3 regions of the Streptomyces thermoviolaceus genome follow, and region 2 is predicted to be linked to each of the others. Evidence: riboswitches for the same ligand, from Rfam matches in the RefSeq annotation. Region 2 holds a riboswitch; each other region holds the start of a gene.

Evidence for each region. Region 2 has a riboswitch for thiamine pyrophosphate ahead of thiC (phosphomethylpyrimidine synthase ThiC). Riboswitches for the same ligand answer to the same signal wherever they lie in the genome.
Region 1: linked by a shared signal. The riboswitch ahead of thiO (glycine oxidase ThiO) and the one ahead of thiC (phosphomethylpyrimidine synthase ThiC) in region 2 are both predicted to bind thiamine pyrophosphate.
Region 3: linked by a shared signal. The riboswitch ahead of OG899_RS06645 (thiamine ABC transporter substrate binding subunit) and the one ahead of thiC (phosphomethylpyrimidine synthase ThiC) in region 2 are both predicted to bind thiamine pyrophosphate.

What each region holds. Positions count from the first base shown of each region.
Region 1 is NZ_CP109280.1:4,568,559-4,576,555, reverse strand. It holds gene thiE (thiamine phosphate synthase) at 1-181, opposite strand, end outside; gene OG899_RS19940 (Rv2175c family DNA-binding protein) at 423-788, opposite strand; gene OG899_RS19935 (NAD(P)/FAD-dependent oxidoreductase) at 1,005-2,234, opposite strand; TPP riboswitch at 2,386-2,498, shown strand; gene thiO (glycine oxidase ThiO) at 2,495-3,661, shown strand; gene thiS (sulfur carrier protein ThiS) at 3,679-3,879, shown strand; partial or broken gene OG899_RS19920 (thiazole synthase) at 3,883-4,674, shown strand; gene pknB (Stk1 family PASTA domain-containing Ser/Thr kinase) at 4,775-6,712, shown strand; gene OG899_RS19910 (deoxyribonuclease IV) at 6,785-7,663, shown strand; gene OG899_RS19905 (sulfite oxidase-like oxidoreductase) at 7,715-7,997, opposite strand, start outside.
Region 2 is NZ_CP109280.1:3,123,263-3,131,259, forward strand. It holds gene OG899_RS13655 (cystathionine gamma-lyase) at 1-382, opposite strand, end outside; gene OG899_RS13660 (cupin domain-containing protein) at 695-1,012, shown strand; gene OG899_RS13665 (DUF5326 family protein) at 1,193-1,405, shown strand; gene OG899_RS13670 (IclR family transcriptional regulator) at 1,770-2,507, shown strand; gene OG899_RS13675 (SsgA family sporulation/cell division regulator) at 2,606-3,043, shown strand; gene OG899_RS13680 (YibE/F family protein) at 3,140-4,636, opposite strand; TPP riboswitch at 4,709-4,886, shown strand; gene thiC (phosphomethylpyrimidine synthase ThiC) at 4,879-6,702, shown strand; gene OG899_RS13690 (aminoglycoside phosphotransferase family protein) at 7,159-7,997, shown strand, end outside.
Region 3 is NZ_CP109280.1:1,536,599-1,544,595, reverse strand. It holds gene frr (ribosome recycling factor) at 1-4, shown strand, start outside; gene OG899_RS06660 (phosphatidate cytidylyltransferase) at 4-1,362, shown strand; gene OG899_RS06655 (enoyl-CoA hydratase-related protein) at 1,450-2,121, opposite strand; gene rlmN (23S rRNA (adenine(2503)-C(2))-methyltransferase RlmN) at 2,512-3,618, shown strand; TPP riboswitch at 3,733-3,840, shown strand; gene OG899_RS06645 (thiamine ABC transporter substrate binding subunit) at 3,926-5,002, shown strand; gene OG899_RS06640 (ABC transporter permease) at 5,065-6,669, shown strand; gene OG899_RS06635 (ABC transporter ATP-binding protein) at 6,666-7,688, shown strand; gene OG899_RS06630 (LAETG motif-containing sortase-dependent surface protein) at 7,812-7,997, opposite strand, start outside.

The DNA.
Region 1 (7,997 bases), 1.4 Mb from region 2:
GCTCCAGTTCCTCGGCCGCCTCCATGCCCTTGTCGCGCAGCTGCACGATGTCGACACCGCCGGCCAGGACCGCGTCGAGGAACTCCTCCAGGTCGCCCTGGCGGGTGCGGGCGTCCGTGCACAGGTACAGGCGCGCATCGGCGAGCCGGTCACGGGCGGTGACGTGAGCGGTGTCGGGCATGCGTGGGTCCCCCCGTCGTCGGTGCGCACCGGCCGGATCGGCCCGGCCGGTGCGGGTGCGTCGGCGGCGTACGGGCGCGGTGCGGGACGCGCGGGGCCGGTGGGCCCGTGACGTCCCGGCCGCGGTCCGTACGCCGGCCGGTCACCGGGTGTCCGGTGGCCGGCTGGTCAGCTGAGCCGGCTGTTCGGGATGATCCGGCCGGTCAGGACGATCCGGCTGGTCAGCAGGATGATCCGGCTGGTCAGATGGCGAGCGCCTGGGCGCGGCGCTTCACCTCGGTGCCCCGATTCTCCCTCAGGGCCTGCGCGGGGGTGCCGGGCAGGGTCGGGTCGGCGGTGAACAGCCACTCGATCATTTCCTCGACCGTGAAGCCGTCGTCCCGCAGGAGCGTCAGGGTGCCGGTGAGGCCCTTGACGATCTTGCCCCCGTCGATGAAGGCGGCGGGAACCTGCAGCACCCGGTTCTCCCCCCGGCGCACGGCGATGAGCTGGCCCTCCTTGACCAGCTGCCGCACCCGCGTCACCTCGACGCCGAGCCGTTCGGCGACGTCGGGAAGGGTGAGCCAGGCGGGGACGAGAGCATCGATCTTCGCGTCAATCTCGGTCACGCAACCAAGCCTGCCATCTGCCACCGACAGTCGGAAGCCAACCGCGTCCACCTGCGACGACCCGTCGCGGCGAAGATCACACGGCAGGACGCGCGCGGGGGCGGACGAGCCGCCCGGCGGCCGGGCGGTCCGCGGCCGTGCCGTGGCCGGTTCGCGACCTCGTCGCGGTCGCGGACGACCCCGAGCCGTTCCCCCGACCGTCACGGGGCACTGCGCCTACGCGGCGACCGCCGCCTTCAGCGGACGCGACGCGTCCGGCAGCAGGGCGGGGTCGAGCGGCCGGCCGGACTCGATCAGCCGCCTGCCCTGGGCCACGTCCCGCGGCCGGCCGACGGCGAGCAGGGCGACCAGCCGGTTCTCGCGCAGCCAGCACACCGACCAGGCCGGGCCGCTCGCATCGCCGCGCCAGACCATGCTGTCGGCGTCCGTGTGATGGCCGGCGTACTGCACGAACCGGCCGAACTGCTCGGACCAGAAGTACGGCACCGGGTCGTAGACCACGTCCCGGCCCATCACCTGGGCGGCGACGGTGCGGGGGCCCTGGAGGGCGTTGTCCCAGTGGTGCACGAGCAGACGTTCGCCGTAGCGCGCGGAGGGGAAGGAGGCGCAGTCGCCGACCGCGTACACGTCCGGCACCGAGGTGCGCAGGCGGTCGTCGGCGAGCACCTCGCCGTGCGCGCCCAGCTCGATGCCGGAGCCGGCCAGCCAGGCGGTGGCGGGGCGGGCGCCGATGCCCACGACGACGGCGCCCGCGGGCAGCCGTGTGCCGTCGTCGAGCACCACCGCACCCGGCTCGGCCCGCTCGACGCGGGCGTCGGTGCGCAGCGTCACGCCGCTCTCCGCGTACCAGGCGGCCATCGGCGCGGTCACCTCGGCGGGCAGGACGCCCGCCAGCGGCCGGTCGGCGGCCTCCACGACCGTCACCGCGCAGCCCGCCTCGCGTGCGGCGGTGGCGAACTCGGCACCGATCCAGCCGGCACCGACCACGACGACGTCCTGCCGGCCGGTGAGCACCGGCCGCAGCCGGGCCGCGTCGTCCAGGGTGCGCAGCAGGTGGACGCCGGGGACGCCCTCGGTGCCCGGCAGGCGGACCGGTTCGGCGCCGGTGGCCAGCACCAGCACGTCGTAGGGCTCCGGCCCTTCGGAGGTGTCCAGCACGTGCTCCGCGGGGTGCACGGCCAGCGCCTCGCAGCCCAGGCGGAGCCGGAGCGACAGCGCCTCGAAGTCGATGTCGAAGGCGGAGCCCTCGGCCGTGCCGAGCAGCACGGCCTTGGACAGCGGCGGCCGGTCGTAGGGCTGGTGGGGTTCGGCGCCGATCAGGGTGACGGTGCCGGTGAAGCCCTCCTCGCGCAGCGCGACCGCGGTCTGCACGCCGGCCATGCCCGCCCCGACGACGACCACGCGCCGCGGACCGCCCGGGTTCTTCTCCTGCGTCTGCTCGCTCACCTGATCACCATAGACAGCCCGCGTCCCGCAGGGCACGGGGCGAGGGGACGTACGGCCCTTCTCCACGGGGGCTCGCGGGCCGGGCCGCTGCCCCGGCGGGCGGGCCCGCCCCGCTCTTACAAGATCGCGGCCCGGCGGCTAGGGTGGCCGTACAAGCATGCGCGGGAGCCCGGACGCACCGGGCTGAGAGGGAGGCTGGCGGCCTCCGACCGTACGAACCTGATCCGGGTCATGCCGGCGAAGGGAGGGGCGTTTCGCCCATGTCGTTGTCACGTACTTCGGACGTCCTCGTGATCGGGGGCGGCGTCATCGGTCTCGTCACCGCCTGGCGCGCGGCGCAGCGCGGCCTGCGCACGGCGGTGGTGGACCCCGAGCCCGGCGGCGGGGCCGCGCAGGTGGCCGCGGGGATGCTGGCCGCCGTCACCGAGCTGCACCACGGCGAGCAGACCCTGCTCGGGCTGAACCTCGCCTCCGCGCGCCGCTACCCGGACTTCGCCGCCGAGCTGTCCGAGCTGACCGGCCACGACCTCGGCTACCGCCGCTGCGGCACCCTGGCCGTCGCACTGGACGCCGACGACCGCGCTCACCTGCGCGAACTGCACGCCCTGCAGCGGGCCTCGGGTCTGGAGTCGGAGTGGCTGTCCGGGCGGGAGTGCCGGCGTCTGGAGCCGATGCTCGCGCCCGGCGTCCGCGGCGGGCTGCGGGTGGACGGCGACCACCAGATCGACCCCCGGCGGCTGGCCGCCGCGCTGGTGGCGGCCTGCGAGCGGGCCGGGGTGGTCTTCCACCGGGCGTGGGCCGAGCGTCTCGTCGTGCAACAGGACCGGGCCGCGGGCTGCGAGCTGCGCGACGGCACACGGCTCGGCGCCGAGCAGGTGGTGCTCGCGGCGGGCAGCCGCAGCGGGCAGCTCGCCGGCGTGCCCGACGACGTGCTGCCGCCGGTGCGGCCGGTGAAGGGGCAGGTGGTGCGGCTGACCGTGCCCAAGCGGTACGCGCCCTTCCTGAACCGCACCGTGCGGGCCGTGGTGCGCGGCAGCCAGGTGTACCTCGTGCCGCGGCTCAGCGGCGAGCTGGTGATCGGCGCGACCACCGAGGAGCTGGGCTGGGACACCACGGTGACCGCGGGCGGGGTGTACGAGCTGCTGCGCGACGCGCACGAGCTGGTGCCCGGCATCACCGAGCTGCCGCTGACCGAGACCCGCGCCGGGCTGCGGCCCGGCTCCCCGGACAACGCGCCGCTGCTCGGGCCGACCGAGCTGCCCGGACTGCTGCTGGCCACCGGCCACTACCGCAACGGCGTGCTGCTCACGCCCGTCACCGGCGACGCCCTGGCGCACGCCCTGACCACCGGCGAGCTGCCGGACGTCGCCCGCCCCTTCACCCCGCGGCGCTTTCGCACCGCCGTCCTCACGGAGCTGCCCGCATGAACGTCTCCGTCGCCCACGTGACCGTCTCCGTCAACGGTGAACCCCGCCAGGTGGCGCCCGGCACGTCCCTCGACGCGGTCGTGCGTTCCCTGACCGCCGCACCCTCGGGCGTGGCCGCCGCCCTCAACGAGACCGTCGTGCCACGCGCCCGCTGGGCCTCGACACCGCTGCGTGACGGCGACCGTGTCGAGGTGCTGACCGCCGTCCAGGGAGGCTGACCCATGACCGACGACCCTCTCGTCCTCGGCGGCCGCACGTTCGCCTCCCGCCTGATCATGGGCACCGGCGGGGCGCCCAGCCTGGAGGTGCTGGAGCGGGCCTTGACGGCCTCCGGCACCGAACTGACCACGGTGGCGATGCGCCGGGTCGACCCGTCGGTGCACGGCTCGGTGCTGTCCGTGCTGCGGAAGCTGGACATCCAGGTGCTGCCCAACACGGCGGGCTGCTTCACCGCCGGCGAGGCGGTGCTCACCGCGCGGCTGGCCCGCGAGGCGCTGGGCACCGACCTGGTCAAGCTGGAGGTCATCGCCGACGAGCGCACCCTGCTGCCGGACCCGATCGAGCTGCTGGACGCCGCGGAGACGCTGGTCGACGACGGTTTCACGGTGCTGCCGTACACCAACGACGACCCGGTGCTCGCCCGGAAGCTGCAGGACGCCGGCTGTGCCGCGATCATGCCGCTGGGCTCGCCGATCGGCTCCGGACTCGGCATCCGCAACCCGCACAACTTCGAGCTGATCGTGGATCAGGCCGAGGTGCCGGTGATCCTGGACGCGGGCGCGGGCACCGCCTCGGACGTGGCCCTGGCGATGGAGCTGGGCTGTGCGGGGGTGATGCTCGCCTCCGCGGTGACGCGGGCGCAGGACCCGGTGCTGATGGCCGAGGCGATGCGGCACGCGGTGACCGCGGGCCGGCTGGCCCGGCGGGCGGGCCGCATCCCCAAGCGGTTCTTCGCCGAGGCCTCCTCCCCCACCGAGGGGCTGGCCCGGCTGGACCCGGAGCGTCCCGCTTTTCCGCACACACGTGCGGACGGCGTCACAGGTCGGCCGCAGTCCGCCACCGAGGGCACCGAGCGGGACGTCGCTGTCGGGGGCGGCTCGTAGACTCGCCTGCGTGGACACGACCCTTCAGGACCCTCTGGTCGGGCAGGTGCTCGACGGCCGGTATCGCATCGACGCGCGGATAGCCGTCGGAGGCATGGCGACCGTCTACCGGGCCCTGGACACGCGGCTGGACCGCGTGCTCGCGCTGAAGGTGATGCATCCCTCGCTCGCGGCGGACGCCTCCTTCGTGGAGCGGTTCATCCGGGAGGCGAAGTCCGCCGCCCGCCTGGACCACCCGAACGTCGTCGGGGTGTTCGACCAGGGCACCGACGGGTCGTACGTCTACCTCGCCATGGAGTACGTCTCCGGCTGCACCCTGCGGGACGTGCTGCGCGAACGCGGGGCCCTGCCGGTGCGGGCCGCGCTGGACATCCTGGAGCCGGTGCTGGCGGCGCTGGGCGCCGCGCACCGCGCCGGCTTCGTGCACCGCGACATGAAGCCGGAGAACGTCCTGATAGGGGACGACGGCCGGGTCAAGGTCGCCGACTTCGGACTGGTGCGGGCGGTGGACGCGGTCACCCACACCACCGGCACGGTGCTCGGCACGGTCTCCTATCTCGCGCCGGAGCAGATCGAGGAGGGCACCGCCTCGCCGCGCGTGGACGTCTACGCGTGCGGGGTGATGCTCTACGAGATGCTCACCGGGGCCAAGCCCCACCAGGGCGAGACCCCGGCCCAGGTGCTCTACCGGCATGTGAACGAGGACGTGCCGCCGCCGTCCGCGGCGGTGCCGGGCCTGTCGGCGGAGCTGGACCAGCTGGTCTCGGCGGCCACCGCACGCACCCCCGAGGACCGTCCGGCCGACGCGGTGGCGCTGCTGGCGCGGGTGCGCGAGGCCCGCGGCCGGCTAGGCGACGAGGAGCTGGACGCGCTGCCCCCGCAGGCCCGCACCACCGGCCACGACAACGCCGAGGACCGCACCAGCGTCCTGCCGCGCGCCCTGGCGGTGCCGCGTCCGCTGCCCGTGGACGGGGACGAGGAGCCGACCGACGCCTTCCACCGCACCAGCCGGCTGGACACGCCGGTCCCGGACGCGGGCGGTCGCCGGGCGGGCGGGCTGCGCCGCCGGCGCGCGCTGCTGGCCGCCGTGGCCGCCGTCGTGCTTCTCCTCGTGGGCGGCGCCGGCCTGTGGTACATCAACGCCGGCCAGTTCACGACGGTGCCGCCGCTGCTGTCCAAGACCGAGGCGCAGGCCCGGCAGCGGCTGGAGGAGGCCGGGCTGAAGGTCGGCGGCGTCGAGCACGCCCACAGCGACACCGTCGCCCGGGGCACGGTCATCAGCACCGACCCGTCGCCCGGCGCCCGTATCCGCGACCACGGTTCGGTCACGCTCACCGTCTCCGACGGCCCGGAGACCGTCCGGGTGCCCGACGTGGCCGGCCGCTCCCTGGACACGGCCCGGCAGCGGCTGCGCGCGGCCGGACTGGAGCCGGGCATGGTCAGCCGGGCGTTCAGCGAGGACGTCCCCAAGGGCACGGTGATCCGCACCGACCCGCCGGCGGGCACCGAGCGGCACTCCGGCTCGGCGATCGCCCTGGTCGTCAGCCGCGGCCGGCCCGTGGAGGTGCCGGACGTCACCGGGGAGGACCTCGACGAGGCGACGGCCGACCTCGGGGAGGCGGGCCTGAAGGTCACCGTCGCCCCGCAGCGGGTCACCTCGGAGTTCGACGCGGGCCAGGTCGCCCGGCAGAACCCGCCGGCCGGCGGGCAGCTGGCCGAGGGCGACACGGTCACGCTCACCCTGTCCAAGGGCCCGGAGCTGGTCGAGGTGCCGGACGTCACCGGGGACAGCGTGGACGAGGCCAAGCGGACCCTTCAGGAGGCCGGCTTCCGGGTGAAGGAGGACCGCGGGCTGCTCGGGCTGTTCGGCGACACGGTGAAGAAGCAGTCGGTCGAGGGCGGCGACCGCGCCCCGAGGGGATCGACGATCACGATCACCATCCGGTGAGCGGGAGCTGGGGGTGCCCGGTCCCGGGGCCCCTCGGCGGCGCTCCGCACGGGCTGGCATGCTGGGGGTGTCATGACCCCACCCTCTTCCTCCCCCGTGCCGCGCAATCCCGTCGGCGGCCATGTGCCCGTGGCCGGCGGACTGCACAAGGTGGGCCTGGCGTACGCCCGTGAGATCGGGGCGGAGACCGTGCAGGTCTTCGTCGCCAATCCGCGGGGCTGGGCCACGCCCGACGGGAACGCGCAGCAGGACGACGCGTTCCGCACCGCCTGTGCCGAGGCGTCCCTGCCGGTGTACGTGCACGCCCCCTATCTGATCAACTTCGGTTCGCACACCGAGGCCACCGTCGACCGCTCGGTGGACTCGCTGCGGCACTCGCTGCGGCGGGGCCGGCAGATCGGCGCCGCGGGCGTGGTGGTGCACACCGGCAGCGCGACCGGCGGACGGCAGCGGCGGACGGCGCTGCGACAGGTGCGCCGGCGCCTGCTGCCGCTGCTGGAGGAGCTGGACGACGAGGACCCGTTCCTGCTGCTGGAGTCCACGGCCGGGCAGGGTGCCTCGCTGTGTGCCCGGATGGAGGACTTCGGGCCGTACTTCGAGGCGCTCGACGCCCACCCGAAGCTCGGGGTGTGCCTGGACACCTGCCATGTGTTCGCCGCCGGGCACGACCTGGCCGAGCCGGACGGCGTGCACCGGACGCTGGACGCGCTGGTGGAGACGGTCGGCCCGGGCCGGCTGAAGCTGATCCACGCCAACGACTCCCAGGACGTGGCGGGCGCGCACAAGGACCGGCACGCGAACATCGGTGCCGGTCACATCGGCGAGGAGCCGTTCCGCGCCCTGACGACCCACCCGGCCACCGCGGGCGTGCCGCTGGTCATCGAGACGCCCGGCGGCAAGGAGGGCCATGCGGCCGACGTGGAGCGGCTGAAGAAGCTCAGGGCCGGCTGAGCCCGGACGTCCGGCGCTCGGTGCGGGGCCGGCCGAGCCGCGGCGGCCGTCTCACAGCTCCGGCCCGTCTCCCGGTTCCTCCTGGTAGGAGTAGCGCTGTTCCTTCCAGGGGTCGCCGATGTTGTGGTAGCCGCGTTCCTCCCAGAAGCCGCGGCGGTCGCTGGTCATGTACTCCACGCCCCGCACCCACTTGGGGCCCTTCCAGGCGTACAGGTGCGGGACGACGAGGCGCAGCGGGAAGCCGTGCTCGGCGGTGAGCAGTTCGCCGTCCTTGTGGGTGGCGAACAAGGTGGTCTCGGCGGTGAAGTCCGACAGGCGCAGATTGGAGCTGAAG
Region 2 (7,997 bases):
CCAGGGGCAGCGCCTGGTAGCCGTCGTCCGGCAGGACGACCGCGTCCCCGGCACGCAGCTGCGAGAAGAGCACGGAGGAGATGGCCGCCATCCCGGACGCGAACACCAGTGTCTCGACGTCCTCGCGCCCCGGGGCCTCCAGCTCGGTGATGGCCTGCTCCAGCAGGGTCCAGGTCGGGTTCTCGTCCCGGCCGTAGGTGTACGGGCCCGTCGGCTCGCCGGGCAGATGGAAATGGGCGGCGAACACCGGGCCGGGCAGGGTCGGCTCGTACTTGACCGGGTCGGGCAGTCCGGCCCGCACCGCGCGGGTGCCGTCCCCGGTCGCGGCCGGCCCGTCGGCTCCGTGCGTGTTCACCGTGCCGTCAGCGGCGGAAGCGCTCATGCAGCCCGTCCCTTCATGTGCTGTCGTACTGCGGCCGGGCAGGCCGGGCCGCCGGTCCACCCTCTCAGGAAACCGCAGGACACCGCGACGCCCCCTGTGCGAGACGCCCGGGCCGGGGCGGGTGCGGCCGGGGTGCCGGGGTGCCCGACGACGCCGGGGTGGTCGGGGGTGCCGTCCGCGGGGCGGACACCCCGCCCATCGGCCGTGCGGGAGACCGCTGCCGGTACCCCGCGTCCATGGTCGTCTTGACTGGACGATCCGTCCTGTGTCTGATCGTGGGGATCGAATCGGCGACGAGTACGGGCGAGGACGATGAAGGCTTTCCGGCTGGACGAGCTGGACGCGGAGCGCGCCGCCAACCAGGGCGCCTACCTGCAGTTCCTGCGGGAACGGAACATGTCGGTCGGTCTCTACGCGCTCAACGCGGCCGAGCACGACCCGCAGAAGCCGCACAACCAGGACGAGGTCTACTTCGTCGTCAGCGGCCGCGCCCTGATCACGGTCGGCTCGGAGACCACCCAGGTGGCACGGGGCAGTGTCGTCTACGTCCCGGCCCAGGTGCCCCACAAGTTCCACCACATCAGCGAGGATCTGCGCGTCCTGGTGGTGTTCTCTCCGCCGGAAGCCTGACGTCCGTCTCCGGGTTCCCTAGGGGAAGGGTCAGGGGAGGACAAGGGATGCGGCGCCCACGCGAGGCCCGCTGACGGCCCTAGCATCGACAGCGGACAGAAATGGCCCCGACGCACAGCAGCATCGGGGCACCGACGTCAATTCCGGCGCAGGGCCGGCCGAGAGGACAGGGACGGGGCAATGCGAGCAATCTTCGCGGGACTGCCGTGGTGGGTGAAGTGGATCGCGGTGCCGGCCATCGCCCTGATCGTCTTCGGCGGCCTGATCGCGACCGTGGTGGGCTTCGTGATCGGGCTGCTGTTCAAGCTGCTGATCTTCGTGGCCCTGGTCGGCGGGCTGATCTACATCGTGCGCAAGTTCATGGCGGGCTCGTCCTCGCGCGGCGACTGGTGAGGACGCCGGTGCGCCGGTGACGGCGGTGGACGTCACGCGTCACCGGGTCCCTCGCGGGAGGGAAGTTTCGACGCGGCGCCACCGTGGGCGGCGACGGGCGGATAGGGTCCCGGCATCGACGCGGGGGCAGGCCCCCGCGGGCAGGCGATCCCCACCCGTGTCTCCCCGCACGGGCTGCCCCCTCGCGCTACGGGAGTGACCCTTGGCCACGGTTGACACCGCACCCGCAGAATCGCACGCGCCCCTTGCTCCCCGGGTGCCGTCCCCTTCCACGGCACTGCCCGCGCAGCCCCGATCCGGCGGCCCGGTGGAGCGGCCCGGTGGCAGACCGGCCCAGCCGCGGCACGCGCCGTCGTCCCAGACCCTGATCGGCTCCGTCCAGCGGGCGATGCGGCTGCTGGAGACCGTCGCGGAGCACGAGCACGGAGCCCCCGCCAAACAGCTCGCGCGAAAGACCGGGCTCGCCCTGCCCACCGCCTACCATCTGCTGCGCACCCTGGTGCACGAGGGCTACCTCTACCGCGAGCGGGGGCTGTTCTTCCTCGGAGAAGCGGCCGAGCGGCTCAGCAGCAGCGGTGCGGAGCAGAAACGTCGCAGCACGATCGCCCACACCCTCGCACAATGGCGCGATCTGATCGGTGTACCGCTCTACTACGCGCGGTACCGGGACGGCGAGATCGACATCCTGTGCGTGTCCGAGACACCCGGCAATCCGGCCGTGCACGAATGGGCCGACTTCCGTGAGACCGGACACGCGCACGCGATCGGGCAGTGCCTGCTGTTCCAGCTCGACGAGGACGCCCGCCGCGACCACCTGGACCGCTATCCCGTGCAGTCGCTCACCCGGTACACGGTGCGGGACGCCGCTACGCTGCTGCGGCGCCTGGAACGGGTCGGACGCATGGAACCGGTGACGGAGCGGCAGGAATACGTCCTGGGCACCGTCTGTGCGGCCGTGCCCCTCACCATCGGGGACGCGGCGGCGACCATCGCCCTGTCGCTCCCCGCCCGCCAGAGCGACCGGCTGCTGCCCGCCGCACGGCAGCTGCAGCGCGAGATGGGACGACGCGTCGGCTCCCTCGCACTGGCTATCAGTATCTGAAAACTCACTCCTTGTGATCTGCCATATACGTTCAGCAAGATGCCACCAGTGTCACGAGGATGATTCCCGGCCAGTCGACGGCAGATGACGGGGTAGCGATGCGCGAGTCCGTACAAGCAGAGGTCATGATGAGCCTTCTCGTGTCCGAGGAGCTCTCCTTCCGCATTCCGGTGGAGCTGCGGTACGAGACCAGCGATCCCTATGCCGTGCGGCTCACCTTCCACTTGCCCGGCGACGCCCCGGTGACCTGGGTCTTCGGACGCGAGCTGCTGATCGACGGAGTGGGTACCCCGTGCGGGGACGGGGACGTGCGGATCTCGCCCGCGGACGGCGACTCCCTGAACGAGGTGCTGATCCGGCTGCAGGTCGGCAACGACCGCGCGTTGTTCCGTTCCTCCACCGCGCCCCTGGTGGCGTTCCTGGACCGTACGGACAAGCTGGTGCCGCTGGGCCAGGAAGGCGCACTCGCCGACTTCGACGCCCACCTCGACGAGGCCCTGGACCGGATCCTGGCCGAGGAACAGAGCGCGGGCTGAAGCGTTTCCCCACGGGGCGGCGCGCAGGCGTAACGCTTCACCGCGCGCCCCCGGGGCACGGGCGGAGGGCCGGCCGCGCAGCCGGACGCCACGGGATCACCGCTTGCGCCGCCTGCCCCGTCCGCCGCGTGCCGGCGCGGGCACCCCTGGCCCGGCCACCTGCGGCCTCCGCCTCGTGACCCGGTCCGGCCGGTCGGCGGCGACCACCACCGCGGCCAGGGCGGTGGTGACGGGCACCGAAGCGACCAGGCCGATCGACCCGACCAGCGTGCGGACGATCTCCTCCGCCACCAGTTCGCTGTTGGCGACGGTCCCGATGCTGCTGCCGGCGACCGAGAACAGCAGCAGCAGAGGCAGCGCCGCGCCCGCGTACGCCAGCACCAGGGTGTTGACGACCGATGCGATGTGGTCGCGCCCGATGCGGATCCCGGCCCGGTACAGCCCGCGCCACCCCATGGACGGATTGGCCTCGTGCAGTTCCCAGACCGCCGACGTCTGGGTCACCGTCACATCGTCCAAGACGCCGAGCGAGCCGATGATGACGCCGGCGAGCAGCAGGCCGCTCATGTCGATCGACGGATACAGGCCGTGGATGAGCCCGGTGTTGTCGTCCGTATTGCCGGTCAGCGCTGCCCAGCCGATGAACAGCGACCCCAGCGCGCCGGTGAGCACCAGGGACACCAGCGTGCCCAGCACGGCCACCGAGGTGCGGGCCGACAGGCCGTGACACAGATACAGGGCGAGCAGCATGATGGCGCTCGATCCGACCACCGCCACGACGAGCGGATTCGAGCCCTGCAGGATCGCCGGCAGGATGAACAGGCTCAGCACCACGAAGCTGATGGCCAGCGCGATCAGCGCCATCACGCCCCGCATCCGTCCGACGAGCACCACGGCGAGGGCGAAGACACCGGCCAGCAGGCCCACCGGAAGGCGCCGGTTGACGTCGGTGACCGAGTACTGCAACTCCCGTGGTGCGGTCGGCTCGTAGGCCACCACGACCTTCTGGCCCTCGTGCAGCTGTCGCGGCTGGTCCGGCTGCACGATCTCGGTGAAGGTGCGGCCCTTGTCCTTGCCGGTGTCCACCCGAACGGTGGCCTTGGTGCAGGTACCGCTCCGGCCCGAGGAATCTCCGGCAGCCGTGGCCTGGCCGGTGGGGTCGTCCTCGCCGGCCGTTCCTCCGGACGTGTGAAGGGCCGTGCAGCTCGCCTTCACCACTGCGGTGACCGTGGCCTGCTGCGTCTGCCGGTCGAAACCCACGCCGGTGCGCTGGTGCGCGGGAGTGCCGCCGGGCCAGAGCACGACGAGCCCGACCACCACCGCGACCGCGAACGGGATCAGGACCGCGGCGATGACCGTGCGCAGATGCCGGGAGACCGGCGCGGCGGGCCCATGGGCATGGCTGTGTCCGTGTCCGTGCCCCTGAACCGCGCGGCTGTGCTCGTGGTGGTGGCCGTCACCGGCACGGGCCGGCTCGGCCGGTGGCGCGGGAGCCGCCCACACGGGCTCCCCCGGTGTCGGCGCGCGATGCCCGGCCCCGGGGCCACGCCGTGGGTCGGGCGGTGGGTGCGGGAACTGCTGGGTCGTCGTCACCGACCGATCATTGCAAGAACCGGGAGGGCCCACTGTTCAGCACGCTGTGCATGACGCTAGCGTGGAGGCACCTTTTGCACACGCGGGAGCTCGGAGCACCGGGCTGAGAGGGCGCTGACCTCCGTCTTCGCGATGTTTCACGTGGAACAGCGATGGTCCATCGACAGACATCGGCAGACGGTAACCGCTGCGTCGACCGCCGAACCTGTTACCGGGTAATGCCGGCGTAGGGAGTAGGTCTCATGACCAACAAGGACGTAAGCACGCCTGCCTCCGCCCAGACGTCCCCCGACGGGGCGCAGTCCCATGCCCAGGGAGAGGCCGGGAAGTCCATCGGCTGGCACAAGGCATACATCGAGGGCTCACGCCCCGACATCCGGGTGCCGGTCCGTCAGGTGCACTTGACCAACGGCAGCTCGGTGTCGCTGTACGACACCTCGGGCCCGTACACCGATCCGCACGTCGACACCGATGTCCGCCGGGGATTGGCGCCGCTGCGGCAGAACTGGATCATCGCCCGTGGCGACACCGAGGAGTATCCGGGCCGTCCGGTACGGCCCGAGGACGACGGCATCAGGCACACCTCGCCACGCGGGGGACTGCGCAACCTCGACGCCGTGTTCCCCGGCCGGCCGCGGCAGCCGCGGCGTGGCCGCGACGGCCGGGCGGTGACCCAGCTGGCGTATGCACGGCGCGGTGAGATCACCCCGGAGATGGAGTTCGTGGCGCTCCGGGAGAACGTCTCTCCGGAGGTCGTCCGCGAGGAGATCGCGGCGGGCCGGGCCGTGCTGCCGGCCAACGTCAACCACCCCGAGACCGAGCCGATGATCATCGGCAAGCGGTTCCTGGTGAAGGTCAACGCCAACATCGGCAACTCCGCGATCACCTCCTCCATCGAGGAGGAGGTCGAGAAGATGACCTGGGCCACCCGCTGGGGCGCCGACACCGTCATGGATCTGTCCACAGGCCGCAACATCCACACCACCCGCGAGTGGGTGCTGCGCAATTCTCCGGTCCCCATCGGCACGGTGCCGCTCTACCAGGCACTGGAGAAGGTCGGTGGCAAGGCCGAGGAACTGACCTGGGAGATCTACAAGGACACGGTCATCGAACAGGCCGAGCAGGGCGTGGACTACATGACGGTGCACGCCGGGGTGCGTCTGGCCTATGTGCCGCTGACGGCACACCGCAAGACGGGCATCGTCTCCCGGGGTGGCTCGATCATGGCGGCCTGGTGCCTGGCGCACCACAAGGAGTCCTTCCTCTACGAGCACTTCGAGGAATTGTGCGAGATCCTCGCCGCCTACGACGTGACCTTCTCGCTGGGGGACGGGCTGCGGCCCGGCAGCATCGCGGACGCCAATGACGAGGCGCAGTTCGCGGAGCTGCGCACGCTCGGCGAACTCGGGCGCGTCGCCCGGCGCTTCGAGGTCCAGACCATGATCGAGGGTCCGGGCCATGTCCCGATGCACAAGATCAAGGAGAACATCGACCTGCAGCAGGAGATCTGCGACGAAGCCCCCTTCTACACGCTCGGCCCGCTGACCACCGACATCGCCCCCGCGTATGACCACATCACCTCCGGCATCGGGGCCGCGATGATCGCCTGGTGGGGGACGGCCATGCTCTGCTACGTCACCCCGAAGGAGCACCTGGGCCTGCCCGACCGGGACGACGTGAAGACCGGCGTGATCACCTACAAGATCGCTGCGCATGCCGCCGACCTCGCCAAGGGGCACCCGGGTGCCCAGGCGTGGGACGACGCGTTGTCCGATGCCCGTTTCGAGTTCCGGTGGGAGGACCAGTTCAACCTGGCCCTCGATCCGGACACGGCACGGGAGTTCCACGACCAGACCCTCCCGGCGGAACCCGCCAAGACGGCCCACTTCTGCTCGATGTGCGGCCCGAAGTTCTGCTCGATGAAAATTAGCCAAAGCATCACAAAGAAGTTCGCCGGCGACGTGGCTGAAGGGGCGACGGCCGAGGAGGTCGCCGAGGGGATGATGCAGAAGTCCAGGGAGTTCGCGGAGGCGGGGCACCGGCTGTACCTGCCGATCGTCGACTGAGGCACTGATGCACATCTGCCCGTAAGAGCGGCGGTTCCGATGATCGTCGGCCCTCCATCTGAATCAAGATGGAGGGCCGACGACTTGTTCGGCAACGAGTCCCAAGCAAGACGGCTCTGTACAACCAGCGACTCGGCTCGACCTCGTCCCGGTTCAGGTGCCTCTCCGGATCGTCAGTGGCGGCCGGTACGGTTGCAGCGTCATGGGTGTGATCCGCAGCAGAGGCTCGGTCGAGAAGTGAGAGGGGTGGTCGCACATGGCGACAGGCCGTCTGACTCTGTCGTGGGTTGGCAGAGATAAGGCTCTGCTGAACGCGGATCATGGTCGTCCTTGATGTGCTCTCGCCCTGCTATCTCTGCGGTAGGTACCGTCGGGTCGTGTCTGGTACACGTCGGGGTTGGTCACCTCTAGTCGTGTGCCGGTTGATCGCGCGCGACTAGGGGAGCTGGTGCGGGCATGGCGGTTGACGCTGCTCGGTCGGATGAGGGGTTCACGTCAGCGGAGGCTGCACGGGTGATGAGTGCCGCGTGCCGAGTAGCTGGGTTGGATGACAGAGACGCTGAGCTCATCCGCCTCGGGGAGAACGCGCTGTTTCGGCTGGCCTCGGTCCCGGTGGTCGTGCGCGTTGCCCGTGGTGAGGAGTACCTGCCGAAGGCGCGCACTGAGGTAGGGGTGTCTCGATGGCTTGCTGCGGAAGGGTTTCCGGCCGCACGCGTCGTCGACGACCTGGAGCAGCCGTTGTTGGTCGAGGGCCACCCAGTGACCTTCTGGCACCTCATCGTGGAGGGTGACCGCAAGGCAACCTATGGGGAGCTGGGCAGCGTCCTGCGTGACTTGCACTCCATGACGCTGCCGGCCGGGCTTGAGCTGCCGTCGTTCGACCCTTTCGACAAGCAAGAACTGCGGATCAGCCGAGCTGCGATCCCGGACGACGACAGGGTGTTCCTTCGCAAGCGTTGGCGTGAGCTGCACGACCAATTCGGAGAGCTGAGGTTCGAGACGCCCAAGGGACCGGTGCACGGTGACGCTCACGTGCAGAACCTCATGGTGAACGAGCGGAACGAGGCGGTTCTGATCGACTTCGAAGCCTTCTGCTTCGACCACCCCGAGTGGGATCTGATGGTCACGGCGGTGGAGCATCACAGTCTTGGGTGGCAGACCGATGAACAGTACGCCGACTTCGTCCGGGCGTATGGGCGGGACCTGTACGACTGGTACGGATACGACACGCTTCGGCGGCTCCAAGAGTTCAGCATGACGACGTGGCTCATGCAGAACGTGCAGGAGGATCAGGA
Region 3 (7,997 bases), 1.6 Mb from region 2:
CTGATGAACGACTCTTCCTGGGGAGCGCCGCAGCAGGCCGGGCACGTCGGGCCCGTGGACCGGTCACCCGGTGGTGGACCGGTTCCGGGAGCCGTCCCGGCAGGCCCCGAGTACGGTGCGCAGGGCGCCCAGCAGACCCGCCCCTTGCCCGTCGTGCCCGAGTGGCCGGCTCACGGCGGTGACCAGGAGGAACCAGGGGCCGTCCCCGCGGGCGGCCCCCTCTTCCGCGACGAGATACCCCAGCCGCCTCCGGCCGGCCCGCCCGCCCCACCGCCGGGCCCGCAACCGGTCCCCGAGCCGCCGGGGCCTCAGCCGTTCGCCGAGCCACCGGGCGCCGCACAGCCCGCGCCGCAGCCGTACGACCCGCGGCACGCGCAGCCCGCACCGCCCCCCGGGCCGTACACCGCGCAGCCGCAACCGCAGCCGTACGCAGGGCCGCAGCCGCGGCCCCAGGACACGCCGCACACGCCGCCCGCTGCCGGGACGGCGTCGCAGAAACCGGAGCCCATGCCCGACGCCCCGCAGCCGGCGCCCGCACCGCAGAAGAAGAGCGCGGGCCGCGACCTGGGCGCGGCCATAGGGGTCGGTGTCGGCCTCGGCGTGGTGATCGTCGCGGCGCTCTTCGTCGTCAAGGCGGCCTTCGTCGGCGTCATCGCCGTCGCGGTCGTGGTCGGCCTGTGGGAGCTGACCAAGCGACTGGACGAACGCAAGGACATCAAGGCGCCGCTGGTGCCGCTCGCCGTCGGCGGCGTGGCGATGGTGCTCGCCGGATACCTCGGCGGCGCCGAGGGCGCCTGGGTGGCGACGGCGCTGACCGCGCTCGCGGTCCTGGTCTGGCGCATGGCACGACCACCCGAGGGATACCTCAAGGACGTCACGGCCGGTGTCTTCGCGACGTTCTACGTGCCGTTCCTGGCCACGTTCGTGGCGATGATGCTCACCGCCGACGACGGCCCGTTCCGCGTGCTGACCTTCCTGCTGCTCACCGTGGTCAGCGACACCGGCGCCTATGCGATCGGCTGGCGCTTCGGCAAGCACAAGCTGGCCCCGCGCATCAGCCCGGGCAAGACCCGCGAGGGCCTGGTCGGCGCGGTCGCCTTCGCCATGCTGGCCGGGGCGCTGTGCATGGAGTTCCTCATCGACGGCGGCGTCTGGTGGCAGGGCCTCCTGCTGGGTCTCGCGGTCGCCGTCAGCGCCACCCTCGGCGACCTCGGCGAATCCATGATCAAACGTGACCTGGGGATCAAGGACATGGGCACCTTGCTCCCGGGCCACGGCGGCATCATGGACCGCCTCGACTCCCTGCTCCCGACCGCTCCCGTGGTCTGGCTGCTGCTGGTCGTCTTCGTCGGCGCGGGCTGACCCGCTGCCGTTCCCCGCACGCGAGGGACCCGTCGCCCACAGGGCGGCGGGTCCCTCTGCTCATGGGGGACCCACCGGCTGCTCCGGTCAGCCGAGCGGGTCGCCGGTGTCGCGCAGTGCGGTCAGCACCGAGCCGTACATGCGGGACTTGATGGTGCCGAGGGTCTCACCGGCCCGGTCCGCCTGGGCCCGGGCGAGTTCGACGGCCGTGGAGCGCACGGCGTCCTCGGCGACCGCCCGGTCGGCGATGCCGGCGGCCGCGGCGTCGGTGCCGCCGTAGCGGCGGGCGGTGACCATGGCCTCGTGCGCGGTCTGCGGCGCCAGCCGTGCCTGGATCAGCGCCGCCATGCCGGAGGTGTAGGGGATGCCGACGTCCACTGCGGGCACGCACCAGAAGCCGCGGTCGGCACGCATCACGCGGAAGTCGTGCGCCAGGGAGAGGATCGCGCCGGCGCCGAAGGTGTGCCCCTGCAGCGCGGCCACGGTGACGACGGGCAGGGCCAGCATCCGCGCCAGCAGCTCGTGCACCGAGACCAGGTAGTCGCGGTACCGGTCGGCGTGCGCGGACAGCCACTCAAGATCCAGCCCGTTCGAGTAGATCTTGCCCGTGGCGACGGTCACCAGGGCACGAGGACCCTCGGCCTTCTCCACCTCGTCGAGCGCGGCACCGACCGCGCCGATCCACTCGGGATGGAAGCGGTTCTCACCGTCCCCCAGGTCGAGGATGAAGACGGTGTCCTGACGGTCGAGCGCGGGCATGACGGCTCCTTCGAGGGCGGTGCTGGTGCGCCCGCAAGGTAGGTGGCGGCGTGCCGCCGCGCAAGGGCGTGCGGCCGCCGCCCGGGACACCCGGCACCGCGTGAGCGGGGACGTCCGGCGGCGAGGACCGGGCCGGCACGGGCACGAAAGCGCTGTGGGCGGTGCGGGAGGCAACCTCCCCGATCCGTGACCTCCGGCCCCGAAGCAGCCCCTGCGCGCGGACGACCAGCAGGCGGGGACGGCAGCCGCACAACGGCCGGTCGCACGGGTCGCCAGGCCCTACCCGCACCGTCCGCTGCCGCTCACCGTCGGCCGCCGGTGACGGTCGGCGGCGGGGGTAACGGACGACACCCCGGGCCACCCCTCCGTATCTGCGACACTGGAACGACCATGCCCAAGCCCGGAGAACTCACATTCGTCGCGCCGCGCGGAGCCAAGAAGCCGCCGCGGCACCTTGCCGATCTCACGCCTGCCGAGCGCAAGGAGGCGGTCGCCGCGATCGGTGAGAAGCCGTTCCGCGCCAAACAGCTCTCGCAGCACTACTTCGCGCGGTACGCGCACGACCCGGAGCAGTGGACCGACATCCCCGCGGCCTCGCGGGGCAAGCTGCGCGAGGCGCTGCTGCCGGAGCTGATGACGGTCGTGCGGCATCTGTCGACCGACCAGGGCACCACCCGCAAGACGCTGTGGCGGCTGTTCGACGGCACCCTCGTGGAGTCGGTGCTGATGCGCTACCCGGACCGGGTGACCATGTGCGTCAGCTCTCAGGCCGGGTGCGGCATGAACTGCCCGTTCTGTGCCACGGGTCAGGCCGGGCTCGAGCGGAACCTGTCGACCGCCGAGATCGTGCACCAGATCGTGGACGGCATGCGGGCCCTGCGCGACGGGGAGGTGCCCGGGGGACCGGCGCGGCTGTCCAACATCGTGTTCATGGGCATGGGCGAGCCGCTGGCCAACTACAACCGGGTCGTGCGGGCCATCCGGGCGCTGACGGACCCCGAGCCGGACGGCCTGGGGCTGTCCCAGCGCGGCATCACCGTCTCCACGGTGGGCCTGGTCCCGGCGATCCACCGGTTCGCCGACGAGGGGCTCAAGTGCCGGCTGGCGATCTCCCTGCACGCCCCCGACGACGAGCTGCGCGACACCCTCGTGCCGGTGAACACCCGGTGGAAGGTGCGGGAGGTGCTGGACGCCGGCTTCGCCTACGCCCAGAAGTCGGGGCGCCGGCTGTCCATCGAGTACGCACTGATCCGGGACATCAACGACCAGGCCTGGCGCGGCGACCGGCTCGGCCGGCTGCTCAAGGGCAAGCCGGTGCACGTCAACCTGATCCCGCTGAACCCGACGCCCGGCTCGAAGTGGACCGCGTCCCGGCCCGAGGACGAGAAGGCGTTCGTGGAGGCGATCGAGGCCCACGGCGTGCCGGTGACCATCCGGGACACCCGCGGCCAGGAGATCGACGGCGCCTGCGGGCAGCTGGCCGCCGCCGAGCGGTAGGCCGACCGCAGCCCGGCCGCCGGCGAGCGGTGGCCGGGCCGCCGGGCAGGGCGAGGACCGCGCGGGCGGCCGCCCGCGGGCGGGCGGTAATCTGATCCGCGACAACTGCACACACCATTCCGACAGGGGAGCGCCACAGCGCTGAGAGTGCGGCGGAAGGGCCGCAGACCCTCTGAACCTCGCCCAGGTCATTCTGGGTAGGGAGTTCGGTCATCACTCGAGCTGTAGCGCCCTGCCCGGAACCCCGCACGAGGGGTCCGGGCAGGGCCGCGTCTCTTCCTGGCAACCATCCAGGAGGACACTCCACGTGCATCACAGAACCCTCGCCGCCGTCGCGGCCGGCCTCGGCCTGGTCGCGCTGTCCGCCTGCGGCTCCGGCAGCACCGGATCCACGGCCGCGGACACCAGGACCGTGACCGTCGTCAGCCACGACTCCTGGGCGGCCTCCAAGAGCGTCATCGCCGACTTCGAGAAGCAGTCCGGGTACAAGGTCACCGTCCTCAAGGACGGCGACGCGGGCCAGGCCGTCAACAAGGCCCTGCTGACCAAGGACAACCCGCAGGGCGACGTCTTCTTCGGCGTCGACAACACGCTGCTGTCCCGTGCGCTGTCCGGCGGCCTGTTCCAGCCGTACCGGGCCAAGGGGCTCGACCAGGTGCTGCCGCAGTACCTGGCCGACCGGGGCAAGAACCGCGTCACCCCCGTCGACACCGGCGACATCTGCGTCAACTACGACAAGAAGTACTTCGCCGACCACCACCTGACCCCGCCGTCCTCCTTCGACGACCTGGTCGAGCCGCAGTACAAGAACCTGCTGGTCGTCGAGAACCCCGCCACCGCCTCGCCCGGGCTCGGCTTTCTCCTCGGCACCGTCGCCCGGTACGGCGACCCCGGCTGGCAGGGGTACTGGAAGAAGCTGAAGGCCAACGGCGTCAAGGTGGTCGACGGCTGGGAGCTGGCCTACAACCAGGAGTTCTCCGGTTCCGCCGGAGGCCGGAAGGCCAAGGGCGACCGGCCGCTGGTCGTCTCCTACGCCTCCTCGCCGCCCGCCGAGGTCGTCTACGCCGACCCGAAGCCGAAGACCGCGCCGACCGGGGTGGCGTACGGCACCTGCTTCCGGCAGACCGAGTACGCGGGACTGCTCGCCAACGCCCGCAACCCGGAGGGCGGCAAGGCGTTCCTCGACTTCCTGATCGGCAAGGAGTTCCAGGAGGACATGCCGCTCACCATGTTCGTCCAGCCGGTGCGCAAGGGCGCCGCGGTGCCCGAGGAGTTCAGCCGCTACGGCAAGCCCGCCCCGCACCCCGAGACCATGGCGCCCGAGACCATCGCCGACCACCGTGACCAGTGGGTCAAGTCGTGGACCTCGCTCGTCCTGAAGTAGCCCGGCGCGGGGCGGTGCGCCCCCGCGGGCGGCGTTCGGGGAACGCGGCGCGGCTGGGTCTGATGGCCGTGCCCGTCGCGTTCTTCGCGGTGTTCTTCGCCTACCCCGTCGCCGCGATCGTCCGGCGCGGGCTGTACACCGACGGGGCCTGGCACCCCGGGCGGATCGCGGAGGTGCTCGGCGACAGCGGCATCCGGAACGTGCTGTGGTTCACCACCTGGCAGGCGCTCGCCTCCACCGCGCTGACCCTGCTGATCGCCCTGCCCGGCGCCTATGTGTTCGCCCGGTTCGACTTCCCCGGCCGGCAGGTGCTGCGGGCCGTGGTCACGGTGCCGTTCGTGCTGCCCACGGTCGTGGCCGGCACGGCGTTCCTGGCGCTGCTCGGGCGTGGCGGCCTGCTGGACGAGCTGTGGGGGATACGGCTGGACACCACGGTGTGGGCGATCCTGCTCGCCCATGTCTTCTTCAACTACGCGGTCGTCGTCCGCACGGTCGGCGGGCTGTGGGCGCAGCTGGACCCGCGGCAGGAGGAGGCCGCGCGCACCCTGGGCGCCACCCCGCTGACCGCCTGGCGCACCGTGACCCTGCCCGCGCTGGCGCCCGCGGTCGCCGCCGCCGCGCTCATGGTGTTCCTGTTCACCTTCACCTCCTTCGGTGTGGTGCAGATCCTCGGCGGCCCCGCCTACTCCACCCTGGAGGTGGAGATCTACCGGCAGACCTCGGAGCTGTTCGACCTGTCCACGGCCGCGGTGCTCACCCTGGTGCAGTTCGTGTGCGTGGGCGCGATCCTGGCCGTGCACGCCTGGACGGTCCGGCGCCGGGAGACCGCGCTGAAGCTGGTGGACGCGGCCGGCACCGCGCGCCGCCCGCGCGGCGCGGGCCAGTGGGCGCTGCTGGTCGCCGTCCTCCTCAGTGTCGCCGTGCTGCTCGTGCTGCCGCTGGCCGTGCTGGTGCAGCGCTCGCTCACCGCCCCGGGCTTCGGCTACTACCGGGCGCTGACGAACGCCGACGGCGGCACCTTCCTCGTCGCGCCGCTGCACGCCGTCGGCGCCTCCCTGTCCTACGCCGCGGCGGCGACCGCGATCGCCGTGGTGATCGGCGCCCTGGCCGCCGCGGCACTCGCCCGCCGGGACGCCGGCCGGATCGTGCGCGGCTTCGACGCGCTGCTGATGCTGCCGCTCGGGGTCTCCACCGTCACCGTCGGCTTCGGCTTCCTGATCGCCCTGGACGAACCCCCGCTGGACCTCAGGCAGTCCTGGATCCTCGTGCCGCTCGCCCAGGCCCTGGTCGGGGTGCCGTTCGTGGTGCGCACCCTGCTGCCGGTGCTGCGCGCGGTGGACGTGCGGCTGCGTCAGGCGGCCGCGGTGCTCGGCGCCTCCCCCTGGCGGGTGTGGCGCGAGGTGGACCTGCCGCTGGTGCGGCGGGCGCTGCTGGTGTCCGCCGGGTTCGCCTTCGCGGTGTCGCTGGGTGAGTTCGGGGCGACCGTGTTCATCGCCCGGTCGGACAACCCGACGCTGCCGGTGGCCGTGGCCCGGCTGCTCTCCCGGCCCGGCGACCTCAACTACGGGCAGGCGATGGCCCTGTCGACGATCCTGATGGTGGTGTGCGCCGTGGCTCTGCTGGTGTTGGAGCACCTGCGCGGCGCCGAGAAGACGGGGGAGCTGTGACGCTGCTGAGCCTTCGGGCCGCGACCGTGCGCCTGGGCGGCCGGACGGTCCTGGACGCCGTGGATCTGGCGGTCGCCGAGCACGAGACGGTGTGCGTGCTCGGCCCGAGCGGCAGCGGCAAGTCCACGCTGCTGCGCACGGTGGCCGGACTGCAGCCGCTGGACGGCGGACGGGTGCTGCTCGACGGCCGGGACCAGGCGGGGGTGCCGGTGCACCGGCGCGAGGTGGGCCTGATGTTCCAGGACCACCAGCTCTTCCCGCAGCGGGACGTGGCCGCCAACGTCGCCTTCGGGCTGCGGATGCGCGGCACCGCGAAGGCCGAACGGGACGTACGGGTCCAGGAGTTGCTGGAGCTGGTCGGGCTGCCCGGAGCCGGTGCCCGGTCGGTGGCCGCCCTGTCCGGCGGAGAGCAGCAGCGGGTCGCCCTGGCCCGGGCGCTGGCGCCGCGACCGCGGCTGCTGATGCTGGACGAGCCGCTCGGCCAGCTCGACCGCTCGCTGCGGGAGCGGCTGGTCGTCGAACTGCGGGAGCTGTTCGCCCGTCTCGGCACCACCGTCCTCGCGGTCACGCACGACCAGGGCGAGGCCTTCGCGCTCGCCGACCGGGTGGTGGTGATGCGTCAGGGGCGGATCGCGCAGACCGGGACGCCGCTCGAGGTCTGGCAGCGGCCCGCGGACGCCTTCGTCGCCCGGTTCCTCGGCTTCGAGAACGTGGTCGAGGCGCGTGTCGACGGTCGGCGGGCCCACACGCCGTGGGGCACGGTGCCGGTGCCGGAGGACTCTCCCCAGGGCACGCGTTCCCTGCTGGTGCGGCCCGCCGGGGTGCGTCTGGTCGCGGCCGGCGAGGGCCTGCGCTGCACGGTGGCCGCCCACACCTTCCAGGGCACCCATGTGACCGTCCATCTCCAGCCGGAGGACGCCCCGCGGCTGCAGGCGGCCTGCGCCCTGCGCGCGGCACCTCGGACCGGTGACGAGGTGGGCGTGGAGTTCGACCCGGCCGAGGTCGTGGTGCTGGGCTGACCGCTGCCGCCCGGCTGGTGTCCGGCCCGAGGCGGCCGGCGTGGAACGGCCGTGGCCCGCCCCCTCGAGCGGGGGACGGGCCACGGACGACGGTGCGGGTGCGCCGGCTGTCGTTCGGGAGCGTCAGCTGTCGCCGTTCGCCCCGCGGCGGCGCATGCCGAAGAAGACCGCGCCACCGCCGACGACGACCAGGGCGACCGCGATGCCGGCGATCAGACCGGTGCGGGAGTCCGCACCGGTCTCGGCCAGGTTGCGCTGACCGGCGTCGGCCGACGGGGCGTTCGCCGGGGCCGCCGCCGGGGCGGTGCC